3 regions of the Streptomyces sp. NBC_00704 genome follow, and region 2 is predicted to be linked to each of the others. Evidence: riboswitches for the same ligand, from Rfam matches in the RefSeq annotation. Region 2 holds a riboswitch; each other region holds the start of a gene.
What was found. A riboswitch is a leader RNA that binds a small molecule or an ion and turns the genes downstream of it on or off. The one in region 2 is predicted to bind cyclic di-AMP.

Region 1: another riboswitch for cyclic di-AMP. It lies ahead of OG802_RS16840 (M23 family metallopeptidase); the one in region 2 lies ahead of OG802_RS26770 (M23 family metallopeptidase).
Region 3: another riboswitch for cyclic di-AMP. It lies ahead of OG802_RS14415 (transglycosylase family protein); the one in region 2 lies ahead of OG802_RS26770 (M23 family metallopeptidase).

Annotation. Positions count from the first base shown of each region.
Region 1 covers NZ_CP109000.1:3,876,042-3,880,714, reverse strand. The annotation lists gene OG802_RS16860 (GTP cyclohydrolase II) at 1-479, opposite strand, end outside; gene OG802_RS16855 (MarR family winged helix-turn-helix transcriptional regulator) at 645-1,169, opposite strand; gene OG802_RS16850 (dihydrofolate reductase family protein) at 1,241-2,368, shown strand; tRNA gene OG802_RS16845 (tRNA-Met) at 2,443-2,516, shown strand; cyclic di-AMP (ydaO/yuaA leader) riboswitch at 2,820-2,986, shown strand; gene OG802_RS16840 (M23 family metallopeptidase) at 2,996-4,030, shown strand; gene OG802_RS16835 (aldo/keto reductase) at 4,261-4,673, shown strand, end outside.
Region 2 covers NZ_CP109000.1:6,152,505-6,157,177, reverse strand. The annotation lists gene OG802_RS26785 (bifunctional acetate--CoA ligase family protein/GNAT family N-acetyltransferase) at 1-550, opposite strand, end outside; gene OG802_RS26780 (HPr family phosphocarrier protein) at 727-1,008, shown strand; gene OG802_RS26775 (GntR family transcriptional regulator) at 1,152-1,847, opposite strand; gene OG802_RS26770 (M23 family metallopeptidase) at 2,036-2,779, opposite strand; cyclic di-AMP (ydaO/yuaA leader) riboswitch at 2,794-2,960, opposite strand; gene OG802_RS26765 (M16 family metallopeptidase) at 3,179-4,567, opposite strand; gene OG802_RS26760 (M16 family metallopeptidase) at 4,564-4,673, opposite strand, start outside.
Region 3 covers NZ_CP109000.1:3,306,850-3,311,522, forward strand. The annotation lists gene OG802_RS14405 (FtsB family cell division protein) at 1-28, opposite strand, end outside; gene eno (phosphopyruvate hydratase) at 161-1,456, opposite strand; gene OG802_RS14415 (transglycosylase family protein) at 1,849-2,562, opposite strand; cyclic di-AMP (ydaO/yuaA leader) riboswitch at 2,566-2,751, opposite strand; gene OG802_RS14420 (transglycosylase family protein) at 2,960-4,033, opposite strand; gene OG802_RS14425 (cytochrome P450 family protein) at 4,223-4,673, opposite strand, start outside.

The sequences.
Region 1 (4,673 bases), 2.3 Mb from region 2:
GGGTTGTTGGACAGCAGGTCCAGGCTGGTGATGCCGAGGGCGCGCAGCATCTGGGCGGCGGCCGTGTAGTCGCGGTCGTCCTCGGGCAGGCCGAGGGCGGCATTCGCGGCGTAGGTGTCCAGGCCCTGGTCCTGGAGTGCGTACGCGTCGAGCTTGTTGTAGAGGCCGATGCCGCGCCCCTCCTGGCGGAGGTAGAGCAGGACGCCGCCCGTCGCCGCTATCCGCTCGACGGCCTCGCGCAGTTGGGGGCCGCAGTCGCAGCGGGCGGAGCCGAACGCGTCGCCGGTGAGGCATTCGGAGTGCAGCCGGACCAGCGGGGTGGCGCCGGGCGCGGGGTCGCCGAGCACGACGGCGACGTGCTCCAGGCTGTCGGTCAGCCCGTGGAAGGTGACGAGTTCGGCGTCGACCGAGTAGCCGTCGTGGAAGCGCAGCGGAACCCGGACGCGGGCGCGCGGGGTGGCGGCGGGGGTGTCGGGCATGCGGGTCTCCCGGGTCCGGGGGCGAATGACGTGGTGATGCGGTGATGCGGTGATGCCGTGATGCGGTGGTGCCGTGTCGGCTACTGCTTCAGATTTGAAGCACATCCGACGAGACGAGACCCTACCCCATGCTTGAAATTTGAAGCAACGGTCGTGTGACGCGGCTCACTGCGTCCCGGAGCAGGGCGTCGAACGCCGGCGCCAGGGGAGGTCCTCGGGCGCCGCCTCGTTCTCCCCGTCGCCCTGGAACCCCCGGGCGACCTGCGTGAAGATCTCCTCCAACTGCCCCACCTGCTCGGGGGTGAGCCGGTCGAACAGGGCGGCCCGGACGGTCGCGACATGGCCGGGGGCCGCGTCCCGCAGCACCGCCATGCCCTCGTCGGTCAGCGCCGCGACGGTGCCGCGCTTGTCCCAGCGGCACTCCTCGCGCCTCACCAGCCCGTCCTTCTCCAGCCGGGACACCGCGTAGGTCAGCCGGCTGCGGGTGATCTTCAGCCGCTCCGCGAGATCGGTCATCCGCAGCCGCCGCTCCGGGGTCTCGGAGAGGTTGGCGAGGATGGAGTAGTACGGGTGGGGCATGCCCGCGTCCTGCTGGAGCTGCCGGTCGATCGCGTCCTCCAGCAGGAGGTAGCCGGCAACGTACGCGCGCCAGGCGCGCTGCTCCTCGGGGGTGAGCCAGCGGGTCGTCATGCCCCCAGTGTAGGTTTGTTTCAAACTTGAACCAAGATCGCCGTCGGAAGACATAGCCCGGGAGCACGTCGATGCCGTACCCGTACGTCCTGCTGTCCGCCGCCGTCTCCCTCGACGGCTACCTGGACGACACCGGCCCCGAGCGGCTGCTGCTCTCGAGCCCCGCCGACTTCGACCGCGTCGACGCCGTACGGGCCTCCGTGGACGCCGTCCTCATCGGCGCCGGCACGATCCGCGCCGACAACCCCCGCCTCCTCGTGAACTCCCCCGAGCGCCGCGCCGCCCGCGTCGCCGCCGGACGGCCCCCGTACCCCCTCAAGGTCACCGTCAGCGGCTCCGGCGACCTGGACCCCGACGCGAACTTCTGGCACACGGGCGGCGCGAAGGCCCTGTACACGACGGACAAGGGCGCCGAACGGGCCCGCGCGCTCGGCATCGCCGCCGACCTCGTCCCGCTCGGCCCCGAACTGGACTGGCGCCGCCTCCTCACCCACCTCCACGACGAACTCGGCGTGCGACGCCTCATGGTCGAGGGCGGCGGAACCGTCCACACCCAGCTGCTCTTGCAGGGGCTCGCCGACGAACTCCAGCTCGTCCTCGCCCCGCTGTTCGTGGGCGACCCGGACGCGCCCCGCCTCTTCGGGCCCGGCGGCTACCAGGGCGGACGCCTGCGCCTGGTGGAGACCCGGCGCATCGAGGACGTCGTCCTGCACCGCTACGAGCCCACCGCCCCCGGCGCCGGACCGCTCGCCGCCGCGGCCGACCGGCACTGGCTCGCCCTGGCCTGCGAGCTGGCCGCCCAGTGCCCGCCCTCGGACACGGCGTTCAGCGTCGGCGCGGTGATCGTCGCCGCCGACGGGACGGAACTCGCCCGCGGGCACTCCCGCGAGGCCGGCGACCCGCTCGCGCACGCCGAGGAGGCCGCCCTCGCCAAGCTCGGCCCCGCCGACCCGCGCCTGCGCACGGCCACCGTCTACAGCAGCCTCGAACCCTGCGCCCGCCGCTCCTCCCGGCCCGCCCCCTGCGCCCGGCTCATCCTCGACGCGGGCGTGCGCCGGGTGGTCACGGCCTGGCGGGAGCCGGACACCTTCGTGACCGAGGCGGACGGCGCCGGTCTGCTGACGGCCGCGGGCGTCGACGTCCTCCTCCTGCCGGAGTACGAGGAGCGGGCGAAGGCCCCCAACCGGCACCTGGTGTGAGGCGCCCTGATGTGAGGCGTCCGGGAGCGTGGTCATCGGGGCCCCGGAAGTAGCGTAGACTGGAGTCACAACGACGCGGGGTGGAGCAGCTCGGTAGCTCGCTGGGCTCATAACCCAGAGGTCGCAGGTTCAAATCCTGTCCCCGCTACTGAAGGCCGAGGGCCGGAATCCGAAAGGGTTCCGGCCCTCGGTGCGTTTCCCCCGAACCTCCCCCTCACGGTGCGTGACCGTACGGCCGCCCTGTGCACGGGTGCTGAGTCGCCGTCAGAACGCCTGTGGCCACGGGGGCGTGCGAGGCCGGGGTCAACTCGCCCGTTTTCGGCCGCTGATGGCCTGAAAGTCCAGGTCGGAAATGTTGTTGATCAAGCAGAAGAGCTTGGAAACCCACCCCCGGGTCTATTAACGTTCGATAACGCAGCGCGGCCGTCCCAGCCGGCACCAGAGCCGGCTCCGTGCGCACGCGCCGAATCCCGCAAGGGAACCGGGGAACCACCACCTTGGGGTGAATCACGCGGAAGCCGTCGTGAACTCGCAGAGTCCACGACCGGTATACGCGCGTAGGAGACCTTCCCGCTCCGAACCCGTCAGCTAACCCGGTAGGCGACGGAAGGAAAGGAGCGCGCCCTCGTGGCGTCCAACCCGCCTGCCCCCGAGGCCCCGTACGCGCCGAGCCAGTGGTCCGCCGACTCCTTCGGCTACGGCGACCACCGCACCGACGAGGGTCCCTGGGAGGAGTGGAACCCCACCGCGGACTCCGTCCGCCCGGTCCGGGGCAAGCACCGGGTCGCCAAGCAGCGCGGCGGCGGGTTCGCCCGCAGCTCCACCGTCCTCGGCGTCGGCGTCATAGCCGCGGTCAGCGCGGGCGGGATGGCCAGCGCCAACACCGGCAAGGCCCCGGTCTCCATCTCGATACCGGACCTGCCGAACGTCGGCTCCCTCATCTCCGACGACGAACCCGCCCCGGAGACCGCGTCCGCCCTGAGCGCCTTCGGGTCCGAGACCGCCGTCGACACCACCGACGCCGACGACAGCGGCGCCGCCGACGCGGGCGAGGCCCTGCGCAGCCGGATCATGGCGCAGGTCGAGTCGCAGCACACCCAGTACGAGGTCAAGGCGGCGGCCGACGCGAAGAAGGCCGAGGCCGACGCCGTCGCCAAGGCCGAGAAGGAAGCGCGCGCCAAGGCCGCCGCCGCGAAGAAGAAGGCCGCCGAGGAAGCCGCCGAGAAGGCCGAGGCCGCGCGTCTCGCCGAGCTGGCCAAGCAGTACACGCTGCCGACCTCCTCGTACACGATCACCTCGACCTTCGGGCAGGCCGGCTCCCTCTGGTCCTCCGGCTACCACACCGGTCTCGACTTCGCCGCGCCCACCGGCACCCTCATCAAGGCTGTCCACAGCGCCACCGTCACCGAGGCGGGCTGGGCCGGTTCCTACGGCTACCGCACCATCCTCACTCTGGACGACGGCACCGAGCTGTGGTTCTGCCACCAGTCGTCGATCAACGTCAGCGTCGGCCAGAAAGTGGCCACCGGTGACGTGATCGGCCGCGTGGGCGCGACCGGCAACGTCACCGGCGCCCACCTCCACCTCGAGGTGCACCCGGACGGCAACCCCACCGGCATCGACCCGGCGGCCTGGCTGCGCGGCAAGGGCCTCAACCCCTGAGACACCCCTGGGGCGCCCGTCCGGAACGTCCCTGAGGATGTGCCCGACGGGCGCCCTGGGACGGGCGCCCTGGAGCATGTGGCGCGGCACGCCGCCGAGTACACGCCGCCGAGTACACCCCTGAAGCCGCGCCGGGCAGACCCGGTCGTGCCGGGTGCGGCGCGGCTGTTCACATGTTCTTCGCGGTACGGGCGGAATGGGCGCGGGCGTGGTGACCGTTGAGTTGAACCATGACTGTTCTGCGCACTCTCGGCTCCTCCGACCTCGAGGTCTTCCCGCTCGCCCTCGGCGGCAACGTCTTCGGCTGGACGGCGGACGAGGCGGCCTCCTTCGCCGTGCTCGACGCCTACGCGGCCGCCGGCGGCAACTTCGTCGACACCGCCGACTCCTACTCCGCCTGGGTCGACGGCAACTCGGGCGGTGAGTCCGAGATCGTCATCGGCAGGTGGGTGAAGGCGCGGGGCAACCGCGACGACGTGGTCATCGCCACCAAGGTGAGCCAGCACCCCGAGTTCCCCGGCCTGTCCGCCGACAACATCAAGGCCGCCGCCGACGCCTCCCTCCGCCGGCTGGGCACCGACCGCATCGACCTCTACTACACCCACTTCGACAAGACCGAGGTGCCGGTCGAGGAGATCGTCGG
Region 2 (4,673 bases):
GGTCGAACTCCAGGTGGACGACGCCGTCCTCGAAGCTGCGTTTCTGGGTGTAGCCGGCGTCGGTGAACACCTTGATCATCTTGGTGTTGGCGGGGAGCACCTCGGCGGCGAAGCGGCGGATGGCGCGCTCGCGCGCGACGGCGGCGATGTGTTCGAGGAGCGCCGAGGCGACGCCGCGGCCCTGGTGGGCGTCCTGCACGAGGAAGGCGACCTCGGCCTCGTCGGCGGGCGAGGTGGCGGCCATGCCGTCCGGCCCGATGCGGTCGTAGCGCACGGTGGCGATGAACTCGCCGCCCACGGTGGCCGCGAGCCCCACCCGGTCCACGAAGTCGTGGTGCGTGAAGCGGTGGACGTCCTTGGCGGACAGCCGCGGGTAGGGCGCGAAGAAGCGGTAGTACTTCGACTCGTCCGACACCTGCTCGTAGAAGCTGACCAGGCGCTCGGCGTCGTCGGCGGTGATGGGGCGGATGCGTGCGGTGCCGCCGTCGCGCAGCACCACGTCGGCCTCCCAGTGGGCGGGGTACTCGGGCCGGTCCGACGCGCTCTGCATGGGCCCCAGAGTACGGCTCGCGTACGACAACGGCGCGAGGCAGTCTGTGGGGGCGGGCGGCGGATCGAGGCCGCGATCCGGCGACCGCCGCGGGTGAGGCCGAGCCTGGCTCTCCCTCACACGCGCCACGTATGGAACACTGGTCTAGACAACCTGAACCTGAAGGGCAGCATCACATGGCTGAGCGCCGCGTCAACGTCGGCTGGGCCGAGGGCCTCCACGCCCGCCCCGCTTCCATCTTCGTCCGGGCCGCCACGGCCGCAGGCATCCCCGTGACGATCGCCAAGGCCGACGGCAACCCCGTCAACGCGGCCTCCATGCTGGCCGTCCTCGGCCTGGGCGCCCAGGGCGGCGAGGAGATCGTCCTCGCCTCCGACGCCGAGGGCGCGGACGCCGCCCTCGACCGGCTGGCCAAGCTGGTCGCCGAGGGCCTCGAGGAACTCCCCGAGACCGTCTGAGCACGTCGCCTTTTCGGCGAAGGGCCCGTCCGAAATCATCGGGCGGGCCCTTCGCATTTCCCGTTCACGGACGACAATTCCGTTCACGGGCAGGGAAGAACAACCCCCGAGAATTATCCCCCTCTTTGTATACGGCCTCCGCGTTAATTCCGAATTCCCGACGTGTTTACGGGATGTTGCGAGGTCCTCACACGGTCGGCGCGCCCCGGGCCGCCGGGAAAGCGCAGTCGGTGCGCCGGCGTCGACCGCTCGGTGTGCAGCGCCGTGATCGCCCGCGCGCGCTCCCCGTCCCCGCGCGTCACCGCGTCCACGATCGCGCCGTGCTCCGCCCAGGACTCCACCGGATCGGCCGGGGCGTCCACCGTGTACATCCAGGCGATCTTGTGGCGCAGCTGGGTGAGCATCGACGTCAGGGCGGGGCTGCCGCAGGACTGGGCGAGCGTCTCGTGGAACCAGCCGCCCAAGGAGCGCAGGTCGTCGCTGCTGCCCCTCCTGGCCCGCTCCTGGCCCAGCCGGACGAGTCCGCGCAGCACCTTCAGATGGGCCTCGGTGCGCCGTTCCGCGGCCCGGCAGGCGCCGAGCGGCTCCAGCAGCATGCGCATCTCCAGCAGGTCTCCGGCCTCCTGCTCGGTCGGCTCCGCGACGCACGCGCCCGCGTGCCGCCGCGTGACCACGAAGCCCTCGGCCTCCAGCGTGCGCAGCGCCTCGCGGACGGGGACGCGGGAGACCCCGTAGCGGCGGGCGAGGAGTTCCTCGGTGAGGCGGCTGCCGCGCTCGTAGACGCCCGCGACGATGTCGTCCCGGACGGCCGTGCACACCGAGTGCGCCGGAATACGCATGACGGACCTCCGCCTTAATCCCCGTGAAACGCCGACGAGCGGCGCGCTTTCATCGACTCTATTGCAGCGGACGGGAATTTCCGACGGCGGGCCGTAATCCATGAATATTTTTTGGACGGAGCGCCCCGGGAAACGGCAAAGCCCCGGCCGAAGGGCCGGGGCTCGACGATCTGCCGTCGTGCGTCGTGTCAGACGTTCACGCCGTGGTTGCGGAGATAGGCGACCGGGTCCATGTCGGAGCCGTACTCCGGGGTGGTGCGGGCCTCGAAGTGCAGATGCGGGCCGGTGACGTTGCCGGTGTCGCCGGAGAAACCGATGCGCTGCCCCGGGGTGACCTGCTGCCCCACCGACACCTCGATGGACGACAGGTGACCGTACTGGGTGTACGTCCCGTCGTGCATCCGGATGACGACCTGGTTGCCGTAGGCCCCGCCCCAGCCGGCCTCGACCACGGTGCCGGAGCCGACCGCGTGCACGGTCGTGCCGTTGGCGGCGTGGAAGTCGATGCCCGTGTGGCTGCCGGAGGACCACAGCGAGCTGCTGGCCTGGTAGCCGGTGGAGACGTAGGAGCCGGCGATCGGCATCACGAAGGTGTTCAGGCGCTTGCGCTCGGCCTCGCGGGCGGCACGCACGCGTGCCTCGCGCTCCTCCACGGCCTTCTTGGCGGCGGCCTGCCGGGCGGCCTCCTCGAAGGCGGCCCGCTTCTGGACGGCGACCTGGTCGTCGATCTGCTCGACGACGGACTCGCCGGCGGTGACGACGGGGATCAGCCCGGTCTGCTCGGGGGTGGGCTCGGCGGCGAAGGCCGGGGCCGAGGCGACGGTGGCCATCACACCGGTGGTGGTGAGCGCCGCGACGCCCGCCGCGCGGACGGTGGTGCGCTGCATCCGGCTGGGCCGACGATGCTTCCCGGTGGCGCAGGTGAACGCCATGAAGTCAGCGGTGTCCTTTCCTTCCCTCTCGCCTACCGGGTTAGCTGACGGGTTCGGAGCAGGAAGGTCTCCTACGGACCCCCTCGCGTTCGCGCGGGCGTCCGATTCACCCCAGGGACTTCACAAGTGGGTCCCCGGCTCCCCTGGCTCGCGCCATGCGGGGACTCGGCGATGGCTGTCCGGTGCCACGGATGCGGCGCGGTGCCTGACGAACAGCCCGGATGACGCTAAGCGGCGCGGGTTTCAATCCTCAAACGAATCACGGGTTTTGTAGCGCATCCCACAGCACAGACCGGCGACTCCACCCCAATTCGGGCACATGAGGGTCTCAATTCCCTCACGCGAGGGCCCCGGTGACGCTCACGTCGACCGGGGCCCCACGCGCGTGCCGTCACCGCGCTACTCCGCGGAGACGACCTTCACCTCACCGATGCCGAGGGCCTCGACCGGCTCCCGGATCTGCGCCGCGTCGCCCACCAGGACCGTCACCAGCCGGTCCACCGGGAAGGCGTTGACGGCCGCCGCGGTGGCCTCGACCGTGCCCGTCGCGGCGAGCTGCCGGTACAGCGTCGCCTGGAAGTCGTCGGGCAGGTGCTGCTCCACCTGGTCGGCGAGCGTGCCCGCCACGGCCGCGGCGGTCTCGAACTTCAGCGGCGCCACCCCGACCAGGTTCTGCACGGCGACGTCCCGCTCCGCGTCGGTCAGGCCCTCGGCGGCCAGGGTGCGCAGCACCTTCCACAGGTCGTCCAGCGCGGGACCGGTGTTGGGGGTGTCCACGGAGCCGCTGATGGCGAGCATCGCGGCGCCCGAGCCGTCCGGCGCGGAGCGCAGGACCTGCCCGAAGGCGCGGACCCCGTACGTGTAGCCCTTCTCCTCGCGCAGGACGCGGTCCAGGCGGGAGGTCAGCGTGCCGCCGAGGCAGTACGTGCCGAGCACCTGGGCGGGCCACACGCGGTCGTGCCGGTCCGCGCCGATCCGGCCGATCAGCAGCTGCGTCTGGACGGCGCCGGGGCGGTCCACGATGACGACCCTGCCCCTGTCGTCGGCGGTCACCGGCGGCACCGGCCGCGGCTCGGCCGTAGAGCCCGTCCAGGCGCCCAGGGTGTCGCCCAGGAGCTCCGCCAGGCCGACGCCGGTCAGATCGCCCACGATCACGGCGGTGGCCGTCGCCGGGCGGACGTGCCGGTCGTAGAAGGCGCGCACGGCGGCGGAGTCGATCTTCTCGACCGTCTCCGCGCTGCCCTGGCGCGGGCGCGACATGCGCGCGGTGGCCGGGAACAGCTCCTTGGAGAGCTCCTTGGCGGCGCGCCGGGCGGGGTTGGCCAGCTCGTGCGGGATCTCGTCCAGGCGGTTGCGGACGAGACGCTCCACCTCGCTGTCGGCGAACGCGGGGGCGCGCAGCGCGTCGGCGAGCAGGCCCAGGCCCTTGGCCAGCCGCGAGGCCGGCACCTCGAGGCTGAGGCGGACGCCGGGATGGTCGGCGTGCGCGTCCAGAGTGGCTCCGCAGCGCTCCAGTTCGGCGGCGAACTCCTCGGCGGAGTGCTTGTCGGTGCCCTCGGAGAAGGCGCGCGCCATGATCGTGGCGACGCCGTCGAGACCGGCCGGCTCGGCGTCCAGGGGCGCGTCGAGGATGACCTCGACGGCGACGACCTGCTGGCCGGGGCGGTGGCAGTGCAGCACGGTCAGACCGTTGTCCAGCGTGCCGCGCTCGGGCGCGGGGAACGCCCACGGCTTGGCCTCGCCCGCCCGGGGCTGGGGGTGGAAGTCCATCGTGGCGAGCTCGGTCACCGGGCCGCCTCCTCGTTCTCGTCCTGGTCGGCGGGGGCTTCGGCGGCGGTCGGCTCGTAGACGAGCACCGCGCGGTTGTCGGGGCGCAGACGGGCCTTGGCGACCT
Region 3 (4,673 bases), 2.8 Mb from region 2:
AGAACCGGTCCCGGTCCCTCACGGGCATGTGCTCCGCCTCCCCTTCACGTGCGTACGTCCCCGCACACGGTACGGGACCGAGTACGGGGACGTACGTACGACTGGCGGAGCCTTGACCCGTGGGGTCGGCGCCGCGCCGCTGCCGCGCCTTGGGCCTGTCCTACTGGTTCGCGGAGCGGAACCGGGGGAAGGCGCTGCGGCCGGCGTACACGGCGGCGTCGTCGAGGATCTCCTCGATGCGCAGCAGCTGGTTGTACTTGGCGACGCGGTCCGAGCGGGCCGGGGCGCCGGTCTTGATCTGGCCGCAGTTCACCGCGACGGCGAGGTCGGCGATGGTGACGTCCTCGGTCTCGCCGGAGCGGTGGGACATCATGCACTTGAAGCCGTTGCGCTGGGCCATCTCGACGGCGTCCAGCGTCTCGGTCAGCGAGCCGATCTGGTTGACCTTGACGAGCAGGGCGTTCGCGGAGCCCTCCTCGATGCCGCGGGCGAGGCGCTCGGGGTTGGTGACGAAGAGGTCGTCGCCGACGATCTGGACCTTGTCGCCCAGCTTGTCGGTGATGACCTTCCAGCCGGCCCAGTCGTCCTCGAACAGCGGGTCCTCGATGGAGACCAGCGGATACGCGGAGACGAGCTCCTCGTAGTACTCGGTCATCTCGGCGGCCGAGCGGGACTTGCCCTCGAACTCGTACGCGCCGTCCTTGTAGAACTCGGACGCGGCCACGTCGAGGGCGAGCGCGATCTGCTCGCCGGGGACGTAACCGGCCTGCTGGATGGCCTCGATGATGAGGTCGAGCGCGGCGCGGTTGGACTCCAGGTTCGGGGCGAAGCCGCCCTCGTCGCCGAGACCGGTGGACAGGCCCTTGGTCTTCAGCACCTTCTTGAGGGTGTGGTAGACCTCGGCGCCCCAGCGCAGCGCCTCGGAGAAGGACTCCGCGCCGATCGGGGCGATCATGAACTCCTGGATGTCCACGTTGGAGTCGGCGTGCGAGCCGCCGTTCAGGATGTTCATCATCGGAACGGGCAGCAGGTGCGCGTTCGGGCCGCCCAGGTAGCGGAACAGCGGCAGGTCGCTGGCCTCGGAGGCGGCGTGGGCGACGGCGAGCGAGACGCCGAGGATGGCGTTGGCGCCGAGGGAGCCCTTGTTGTCGGTGGCGTCCAGGTCGAACATGGCCTGGTCGATCAGGCGCTGCTCGGTGGCGTCGTAGCCGACGAGCTCCGGGCCGATCTGCTCGATGACGGCGAGGACGGCTTTCTCGACACCCTTGCCGTGGTAGCGGTTGGGGTCGCCGTCGCGGAGCTCGACGGCCTCGAAGGCGCCGGTGGAAGCGCCGGACGGTACGGCGGCACGACCCGTGCTGCCGTCGTCGAGGCCGACCTCGACCTCGACCGTGGGGTTGCCTCGGGAGTCCAGGATTTCCCGGGCTACGACGACGTCGATGGACGGCACGAGCATCTCCTTCTTGGGATGTGACGCTGGTTGTGCGGGGCCCGCGGGCCGTGACGGACCGCGGCGGGCCTTGCGACTAGAGCCTAACCGTCCCCGGGCCGTCGGCAGCCGACCGACCGTCCCGTGGACAGACAGACCGTACCCATTGTTCACGCCCGGAACAAAGGGGGTGGCCGAGAAAGGCCGACGGGGGCCCGCGGACGGGCGTCCGGACAAAGAGAAACCCCGCTCCGGTGCGTACGGGGGAACACGCACCGGAGCGGGGAGCCCGTGGGGACGGGGGCGGCCCTCACCGGGTCCTCATGAGGCCCTCGCCAGGCCTTCATCAGGACCTCGTCAGGCCCGAAGTGTGCGGGCCTCGGCCGTGGGAGAGCTGTGGCTTCCCGGGGAGCCGGCTGTCACTTCAGGTGCAGCTGCTGGCCCGGGAAGATGAGGTTCGCGTCCTCGACGATGTCCTTGTTCAGCTCGAACAGCTTGTGCCAGCCGCCCTTGACCTTGTGCTTCTCGGCGATGGAGCTGAGGGTGTCGCCCTTGACGACCTTGTACTCGCCGTCGCCCTTCTTGACCTTCTTGCCGGTCGGGGTGGTGACCGTCTTGGACTTCTTGGTGGCGGCCGGACGGTCGGTGGAGCGCGAGGCGCTCTGCTTCTCGGTCGAGCGGGCGCTGCTGCCGCTGTCCGAGGAGTTGGAGGAGCTGGACGAACCGGAGGAGTTCGAGGAGTCGGAGCCGCCGTTGTACGAGGCGCCGGACAGGCCCGTGCCGCACACCGGCCAGGCGCCCTTGCCCTGGGAGGCGAGCACCTTCTCGGCGACGGAGATCTGCTGCGACTTGGAGGCCTGGTTGGCCTGCGCGGCGTACTGCGTGCCGCCGTACGCGGCCCAGGTGGAGGCGGAGAACTGAAGGCCGCCGTAGTAGCCGTTGCCGGTGTTGATGGACCAGTTGCCGCCGGACTCGCACTGGGCGACCGTGTCCCACTCGGAGGCGGTGGCGGCGGAGGCGCTGCCGGCCGCCATCAGCGGGGCGGCGATGGCGACACCGGTGACGCCGGCCAGAGCGGCGGCGCGGGTGGCCTTGGACGGACGACGGTGCTTGCCCTTGGCGGAAAACAGCATGGTGGATCCCCTCACCGACGCCTGCGAGGTGAGCTGTCGGGTTCGGGCCGTGTGAGTTGCCCGGTCACTCCTCCACGGAAGCGATCGCTTCCCGGAGGGGTGACTTCACCCCAAGCCGGATCCAGCCTCTACAGCCGGTCCCGGCGCTTACCTTGGGTCCCCCGCTCCTGCCTACGGCGCTTGACGCGACGACTGTTCCCGGACTGCCGCTGGCAGGATTCGGCGTTGCGACGGCCGGGGCTCGGGTTGCCGAGCGGCCTCGACCGTAGACACGTGATCCGCCGAATTTCAAAGACGATCAGGGCTTCTGAGACTCATCCCACACTTTCACCAAACCGGACATTCGGCGCGAAGCGTGACGTGAACTCCCGCTGTATTTACCGGGTTTTGCGCCCTATTAGGCCCCTGTGTCGAGGGTCTGACCGGGCGCGATGTCGCTCGGGTCGCCGCCGATGAGGTCCTTGTTCTCGGCGTACAGGCCGCGCCATCCGCCGTCGAGGCCAAGGGAGTCGGCGATGGACGCGAGCGAGTCCCCCTCCTGGACGACGTAGGTGGCCGCGGCGTGCCGGCCGGCGGTGGCGGGGGCGGTGCCGCTCGGCGCGACGTTCGTGGCGCTCTTGGCCGTGTCCTCGTCGGCGGTGGGCCCGCGGTGCCGGCCGGCGCCGAGGGAGCCGGTGTCGACGAGACTCCAAGAGCCCACATCCTGGCCCGAATTGTCCGACTCGTTCACTTCCGGGGTGACCGTGGAGGATCCGTCGCCCGCAGCACCCGCCCCCTTGCCCGCGGCGGAGCCGGTGGAGTCACCCGCGGCGGAGGAAGAGGCCGAAGGGGACGAAGAGGATGAAGCCGAGGAAGAGGAGGAAGCGGACTCCGAGGGCGAACCGCTGGGATCGGTGGTCGAGTCGGACGAGTCGGACGATCCGTCCGCGCCGGACGAGCCGTCACCCGAACCGTCCGCACCGCCGGTGGAGCCCGTCGAGTCCGACGACCCGGAACCGGACGATCCGGACAGCCCTCGGGACAGATCGGACAGTCCGGAGGAGGCCGAGCCGGAGGAGTCGTCCGCCAGGCCGGTGTCCACGGGCAGCGCGCCGTTCGCCTTGGTGAGGCCGGACGTCAGCCCGCAGGTCCCCCACGCGCCGATGCCCTGCGCCGCGAGCACCTTCTGCGCCACCGCGATCTGCTGGTTGCGGCTGGCCAGGTCGGGACGGGTCGCGTAGTCGAGCCCCCCGTACGTCTCCCAGTCCTTCTGGCTGAGGCTCAGACCGCCGAGCTCGCCGTCGCCCTTGTCGGCGCTCCACGAGCCGCCGGTCTCGCACTGCGCCACCTTGTCCCACACCGTGCCGTCGGCGGCGCTGGCGCCGGAGGCGGCCAGCAGCGGGATGGCGATGGCCGAACCGGTCACCCCGGCCGCGACGAGGAGGGCCGGAGCCTGACGGGGGCGACGGTGCCGACCGTTCCCGGAGAGCATGCGAGGGCCTTTCTGTGGACAGCAGTGACCGGCGCGGCGTCCGAGACCGGCCCGTCGCGCTGACGAGTGAACGTATAGGCAGACGATCACTTGTCACAAGTTCATGCCGCGCAGATCACGTGAAGATCACAGAGTTGAGGACCGGTCACCTTTGCTCCGTAGAACGGTCACACTCCGGCTGACTTTCGCTCAGATCCGGGCCTGTCCGGAGCCGGAACGTTCCGGAGCGAACTCCACCGGCAACGTCCGCAGCCCGCGCATGATGAGCCCGCCCCGCCACCTCAACTCGGCCGGATCCGCCGCCAGTCGGAGATCGGGCAGCCGTGTGAGGAGAGTGGCGAGCGCGGTCCGTCCCTCCAGCCGGGCCAGCGGGGCGCCCAGGCAGTAGTGGATGCCGTGGCCGTAGCCGAGGTGCTGGTTGTCACGACGGGACAGATCCAGCACATCGGGGTCCGCGAACCGCGCCGGGTCGCGGTCCGCCGCCGCGAGGACGACGAGGACGGGGTCGCCCGGCGCGATGTCCTGCCCGCCGATCCGCAGCGGCTCGGTCGCGAACCGCCAGGTCGCCAGTTCCACGGGCCCGTCGTAGCGCAGGAGTTCCTCGATGCCCGTCTCCAGCAGGGAGGGCTCGCCGTCGTCC